2 linked regions of the Geminicoccus roseus DSM 18922 genome follow. Each later gene encodes a partner of the first gene's protein in a complex. Links are inferred from orthologs where the notes say so. Each region holds a gene or a part of one and is shown in the gene's direction. Other genes may lie near its edges. The genes, in order: GEMRO_RS0123365 and xseA.

Region 1 (3,241 bases):
TCGACCTCCTCGGCCGCATGGACCATGGCCGGCGAGGCGCCCACGGCCAGCAGGGCGTTGGCGGTCGAGTTCATCACCACGTAGTTCGTGATGTTGTGGACGAGCGGGCGACGCGTCCGGATCGCGTCGAGCACCCGTCCGATCCGGTCGGACGACGTCATTGGCCTCCCTTCGCTGGCATGACCCAGATCAGGTTCGATGGGTTTGATCTCAGTCCGCCATCCTCGGCGAACACCCCGTGGCGGGGTTGAGGATGGGGGCTTCCCGACCGATGTCAACCTCGGGCATGGATCGGCGCTGGGGTTGGCTGGCGCAGGCCCAACCCGATCGTAGCCGAGGGAGCCGTCTCGACGTGAACGTCCTGGTCTTCACCCATGATTCCGCCCGCGGCCACGACACCGGCCCAGGCCATCCCGAGCGCCCGGCGCGCCATGACGCGGTGATAGCGGCGCTCCGGTCGATCGAGGACGCCTGGTTGGTCCGCCGGGAGGCCCCGCCGGCCACGGTCGAGCAGATCCTGCGGGTGCACCGACAGGCCTATGTCGAGGCAACGCTGGCAGCGATGCCGAACGAGGGCCTGGTCCGGCTCGATCCGGACACGGTGGTCTCGCCCGGCAGCCGCGAGGCGGTGCTGCGTGCGGCCGGCGGGGCGGTGGCCGGCGTGGACGCGGTGCTGGCGGGGGAGGCAAGCCGGGCGTTTGCCGCCATGCGCCCGCCCGGCCACCATGCCGAGAGCGACAAGGCGATGGGGTTCTGCCTGTTCGACAGCGTGGCGGTGGGCGCCGCCCATGCCAGGGCTGCGCATGGGATCGGGCGGATCGCGATCGTGGACTTCGACGTCCATCATGGCAACGGCACCCAGGAGATCTTCTGGGACGACCCGCAAACCCTCTATGTCTCGACCCACCAGTGGCCGCTCTATCCCGGCACCGGTGCCGCCTCGGAGCGGGGCGCGCACGGCAACGTCCTGAACGTGCCGCTGCCGCCGGGCACCGACGGGGAGGGCTTCCGCCAGGCGGTGGAGGCGCAGGTGCTGCCGGCGCTGGAGCGGTTCCGGCCGGAACTGCTGTTCATCTCCGCCGGGTTCGACGCGCACCGCGCCGACCCCCTGGCCAATCTCGCTTTGGTGGAGGAGGATTTCGCCTGGATCACCAGCGAACTGGTGGCGGTCGCCGAGCGACATGCGCAGGGGCGGGTGGTCTCGGTGCTCGAAGGCGGCTACGACGTGGACGCGCTCGAGACGAGCGTGGTGGCACATCTTCGGGCGCTGGCCGGCGAAGAGCGCGCCAAGCAGGAGAAAACGGCCCGGTGAGCGACATCGACACCAAAGACATGAGCTTCGAGGCAGCCTTGAGCGAGTTGGAGAAGCTGGTTCAGGAACTGGAGCGGGGCCAGCTCGACCTGGACGAGGCGATCTCGGCCTATGAGCGCGGCACCGCGTTGAAGGAACTGTGCCGGCAGAAGCTGGCGGACGCGCAGATGCGGGTCGAGAAGCTGTCGGTGAACGCCGCGGGCGAGCCGCGGGTCGAACCCTTCGATCCTGCGCGCTGATCGGCGGCCGCCTTGTTCAAGCCATTCCTGGAAGAGACCGCCAAGATCGTCGAGGCCGAGATCGACCGGCTGCTGGGCGACCCGGCCCAGCATGCCGCACCCAGGCTCGCCGAGGCGATGCGCTATGCGGCGCTGGGAGGCGGCAAGCGGCTGCGGGCAGCGCTGGTGCGGGCGGTGGCGCAGACCCTGGCCGCCGATCCCAAGGCGCTGAGCTGGGAAACCACCGCTGCCTCGGCCGAGGTGCTGCATGCCTACTCGCTGATCCACGACGACCTGCCGGCCATGGACGACGCCTCGCTGCGCCGCGGCCGACCGACCTGCCACTTGGCCTTCGACCAGGCCACCGCCATCCTGGCGGGCGACGCCCTGCAGGCGGCGGCGTTCGGCTGGATCGCCGGCGACCCCTATCTGAGCGCGGAGGCGAAGGTGGCGCTGGTGGCGGGGCTGGCCCAGGCAGCCGGTCTGGCCGGCATGTGCGGCGGGCAGATGCTCGACCTGGAGGGCGAACAAACGCCGCCGGACCTGGCGGGCCTGGAGCGGATGGAGCAGCTGAAGACCGGTGCGATGATCGCGTTCTCGGCCGATGCCGGTGCGGTCATCGCCGGCGCGTCCCCGGAACTGCGCGAGCATGTCGCGGGCTGGGCGCGCTGCCTGGGCCTGGCGTTCCAGATCACCGACGACCTCCTGGACGTCGAGGGCGACAAGGCGCTCACCGGCAAGGATGCCGGGCTGGATGCCGCCCGCGGCAAGACTACCTTCGTAAGCCTGACCAGTGCCGAAGCCGCGCGTGAACGGCTAGAGGCGCTGGGCGAGGCGGCACGTGCCCACCTGGACAGCCTGCCGGGCGACGTCACGCTGCTCCACGCCCTTTTCCACCACGTCGTCACGCGCGATCGCTGAACCCAGCGCACGTCCTGGAGCCGACGGTATATGGCCGACACCCACTTGCTCGACAGAATCAACACGCCGGATGAACTGCGCCGGCTGCCCAAGTCGCAGATGCGCCAGATCGCCGACGAGCTGCGCACCGAGACGATCGACGCCGTCTCGGTGACCGGCGGCCACCTGGGGGCCGGCCTCGGTGTGGTCGAGCTGACGGTGGCGCTGCACTACGTGTTCGAGACCCCGCGCGACATCGTCATCTGGGACGTCGGCCACCAGGCCTACCCGCACAAGATCCTGACCGGGCGGCGCGACCGGATCCGCACCCTGCGCAAGCCGGACGGCCTGTCCGGCTTCACCCGGCGCAGCGAGAGCCCCTACGACCCGTTCGGCGCGGCGCACAGCTCGACCTCGATCTCCGCGGGCCTGGGCTTTGCCGAGGCGATCCGGCTGAACGAGCAGGACCGCAACGTGGTGGCGGTGATCGGCGACGGCGCGTTCTCGGCGGGCATGGCCTACGAGGCCATGAACAATGCCGGGATCTCCAAGAGCCGGCTGATCGTGATCCTGAACGACAACGACATGTCGATCGCGCCGCCCACCGGGGCGATGAGCGGCTACCTGTCCAGGGTCCTGGCCAGCCATGAGTTCCGCGAGCTGCGCGATGTCGCGAAAAGGGTGGTCAAGCGCCTGCCCAGGCCCCTGCAGACCGCGGCGCGCCGGGCGGACGAGTATGCCCGCGGCATGGCGACCGGCGGCACGCTGTTCGAGGAGCTGGGCTTCTACTATGTCGGCCCGGTCGACGGCC
Region 2 (3,175 bases), 2.0 Mb from region 1 along the record:
GGGGCGGCGCTGAACGCCGTCCAGATCGCCGAGACCCTGGTCGAGGACGGCCTGGTCTGATCCAGGCCGGCCTCGAGCGCGGCGGAGCTCTATGCCGCCGCGCTCAGGCCTCCTCGTCGTCGAAGCGTGCGCCGGCATAAAGCTCCGCCAGCGGCACCCGTCCCTCCAGCACCCGGCTCTCGAAGCTGTCCTCGCCGGTGACCGGCAGGGCGACCACCCAGTCCTGCCCGTGCCGCTGCCAGCGCTGCACCCAGCGCCGGCCGGCATCCACCAGCCAGATCTCCTCCACGCCCGCGATCTGCTGGTAGGCCGGCACCTTGGCGCGAAAATCGTTCGCCGCCGTGGACGGCGACAGGATCTCCACGATGATGGCGGCCTGGTGCATGAGGCCGCGCCGGTCGGGGGCCGTGCAGGCGAAGATCACGTCCGGGACCAGGTAGGTCGCGTCCCTCTCCGAGATCACCAGCCCGGCGCCCTGGTACGCCAGGCAACGGTCGGGATCGGACGACCGGCGGTCCATGACGTTGCCGACATTCTGCGCGATCCGCGCATGCCGCCCGTGCGGCATCGCCATGGCGACCAGCCGTCCCTGGTAGAGTTCGTAGCGGGCGTCCGGCTCGCCCTCGAACGCCATGAACTCCTCGAAGCTCATCCTCGGCAGATCATTCGAAGCCGGCGCCATCGCACCTCTCCTTGCCGCTCCGTCCATGGCACGGGCTGACGGGAACGTTTGGGGCTGCTAGCAAGCCAGGACCCATGGCGACCAACCTCACCGAATACACCGTCTCCGAGATCAGCGGCGCGCTCAAGCGTACCGTCGAGGACACGTTCGGCCTGATCCGGGTCAAGGGCGAGATCTCCGGCTTCAAGCGGGCCGCCTCGGGCCATGCCTATTTCGGCCTGAAGGACCAGCAGTCCCGGCTGGACGCTGTCGCTTGGCGCGGCTCGGTGCAGCGCTGGCGCTTCGCCCCGGAGGACGGGCTGGAGGTGGTGGCCACCGGCCGGCTCACCACCTATCCGGGCCGCTCCACCTACCAGATGGTGGTGGAGCAGATGGAGCCGGCTGGTGCTGGCGCCATCATGGCGATGCTGGAGGAGCGCCGCCGCCGGCTGGCCGCCGAGGGCCTGTTCGAGGCGGCGCGCAAGCGCCCGCTGCCGTTCCTGCCCCGCGTCATCGGCGTGGTGACCTCGCCCACCGGCGCGGTGATCCGCGACATCCTGCACCGCCTGGGCGACCGCTTCCCGCGCCGGGTCCTGCTCTGGCCGGTGCTGGTCCAGGGCGAGCAGGCGGCCGAGCAGATCACCGCCGCGATCCAGGGCTTTTCCGCCATGCAGCCCGGCGGCCCGGTGCCGCGCCCCGACCTCCTGATCGTGGCGCGCGGCGGCGGCTCGATCGAGGACCTGATGCCGTTCAACGAGGAGATGGTGGTCCGCGCGATCGCCGCCTGCTCGATCCCGACGATCTGCGCGGTCGGCCACGAGACCGACACCTCGCTGGCCGATCATGCCGCCGACCGGCGGGCCCCCACCCCCACCGCCGCCGCCGAGATGGCGGTGCCGGTACGCCTGGAGCTGATCGAGCGGGTTTCCGTGCTGGAGGGACGCAGCCGCTCGGCCGCGGTCACGCAGCTGAACCGGCGGCGCACCGAGTTGGAGCGCTCGGCGCGCGGCCTGCCCGACCCGCGCATGCTGCTGAACCTGGCGACGCAGCGCCTGGACGACCTGTCCGAGCGGCTGCGCCTGCGCAGCCCGCAGGACGTGCTGCGCAGCAAGACCGAGCGGCTGGACATGCTGAACCGCCGCATGGCCGAGCTGGTTGGCGGGCTGGTGAAGACCGAGCAGCGCCACCTGGAACGCACGGCTGCCCGGCTGGTGCCGGCCCACATCCTGGCGCTGATCGCCCGGGCCACGCCGATGCTGGAGGACCGGGGCCAGCGGCTTGCCGCTGCGGCACGCCGTCAGATCGAGCGGGACCACGCCCGCCTGGAGGCGCAGGGCAAGCTCCTGGACAGCCTGGGCTATCGGCAGGTCCTGGAGCGCGGCTATGCCCTGGTCCGCTCGGCCGCCACGGGCCAGGTGGTCAGCGACGTGGAGACGGCGCGCCGGGAGGGCAGGCTGTCGCTGGTCTTCCACGACGGCGAGCTGGCCGTCGGCACCGGCAGCCGCCCCAGGCGGGGCGACGCGCCCGAACCCGTGCAGGGGACCTTGCTGTGAGCGTACCGGTCCCCGACGACGAGCGGCCGATCGACCGGCTTCTGGCGGTCATGCGGATCCTGCGCGACCCGGTGGTTGGCTGCCCCTGGGACCAGAAGCAGACCTTTCAGACGATCGCACCCTTCACGATCGAGGAAGCCTACGAGGTCCGCGACGCCCTGGAGCGGGGCGACCTGGACGATTTCAGGAACGAGCTGGGCGACCTCCTGCTGCAGGTCGTCTACCAGGCGCAGATCGGCCAGGAGCAGGGCCTGTTCGATTTCGACGCGGTCGCCTCGGGCATCGTCGACAAGATGGTCCGGCGCCATCCGCATGTCTTCGAGGGCCAGGCCCTTCCCGAAGGAGGCGAGCGCCGCCTGTGGGAGGACCTGAAGGCCGCCGAGCGCGCCGCCAAGGGCCTGCCCTCCGCGCCGGCCAGCATCCTCGACGACATCCCGGTGGGGTTCCCCGCCCTGGTAAGGGCCGAGAAGCTGCAGAAGCGGGCGGCGCGGGTCGGCTTCGACTGGGGGGCGCTGGCGCCGGTGGTCGCCAAGATCCGCGAGGAACTGGCCGAGGTCGAGGAAGCGGCCGATCCCGCCCATCAGGCCGAGGAAATCGGCGACCTCCTGTTCGCGGTGGCCAACCTCGCCCGACACCTCAAGGTCGATCCCGAGGAGGCGCTGCGCGGCACCAACGCCAAGTTCGAGCGCCGCTTCCGCGCAGTGGAGGCGGCCGCCCGGGCAGCCGGCCGCGACCCGGCCGACTGCACGCTGGACGAGCTGGATGCCTGGTGGGACGAGGCCAAGCTCGCCGAGCGCGCAAAGGCCTAGCCCGGCGGGGCCAGCCGGGCTTCCAGGCGCCGCTTGACGTCGTCGGCCAGCAGCACGGACAGATGGGTGCCGTCCTCGGCTTCCGCCTTGGCCAGCACCTCGCCATTGCGGAACAGCCAGGCCAGGGTCTCGCCGTCCTCGTGCGGGACCAC

The links.
Region 2: the proteins of GEMRO_RS0123365 (region 1) and xseA are in contact, whole or in part, in a cryo-EM structure (PDB 8TXR), measured with the Escherichia coli proteins. The link is inferred for Geminicoccus roseus DSM 18922 from one-to-one orthologs.

What each region holds. Positions count from the first base shown.
Region 1 is NZ_KE386572.1:4,731,825-4,735,065, reverse strand. The notes cover bases 1-2,929. They hold GEMRO_RS0123365 (exodeoxyribonuclease VII small subunit), read left to right. Parts: upstream 1-1,308; coding sequence 1,309-1,551; downstream 1,552-2,929. Other genes in these bases: dxs (1-deoxy-D-xylulose-5-phosphate synthase), read left to right, coding at 2,482-2,929; GEMRO_RS0123360 (polyprenyl synthetase family protein), read left to right, coding at 1,564-2,451; GEMRO_RS0123370 (histone deacetylase family protein), read left to right, coding at 353-1,312; thiM (hydroxyethylthiazole kinase), read right to left, coding at 1-161. Outside these bases: more of dxs, read left to right, coding at 2,930-3,241. UniProt on the Escherichia coli protein: Bidirectionally degrades single-stranded DNA into large acid-insoluble oligonucleotides, which are then degraded further into small acid-soluble oligonucleotides.
Region 2 is NZ_KE386572.1:2,747,082-2,750,256, reverse strand. What follows is about bases 123-2,985. They hold xseA (exodeoxyribonuclease VII large subunit), read left to right. Parts: upstream 123-756; coding sequence 757-2,214; downstream 2,215-2,985. Other genes in these bases: mazG (nucleoside triphosphate pyrophosphohydrolase), read left to right, coding at 2,211-2,985; GEMRO_RS0113855 (Uma2 family endonuclease), read right to left, coding at 123-682. Also shown: GEMRO_RS0113860 (aspartate-semialdehyde dehydrogenase), read left to right, coding at 1-60; more of GEMRO_RS0113855, read right to left, coding at 104-122; more of mazG, read left to right, coding at 2,986-3,023; GTPase HflX, read right to left, coding at 3,020-3,175. UniProt on the Escherichia coli protein: Bidirectionally degrades single-stranded DNA into large acid-insoluble oligonucleotides, which are then degraded further into small acid-soluble oligonucleotides.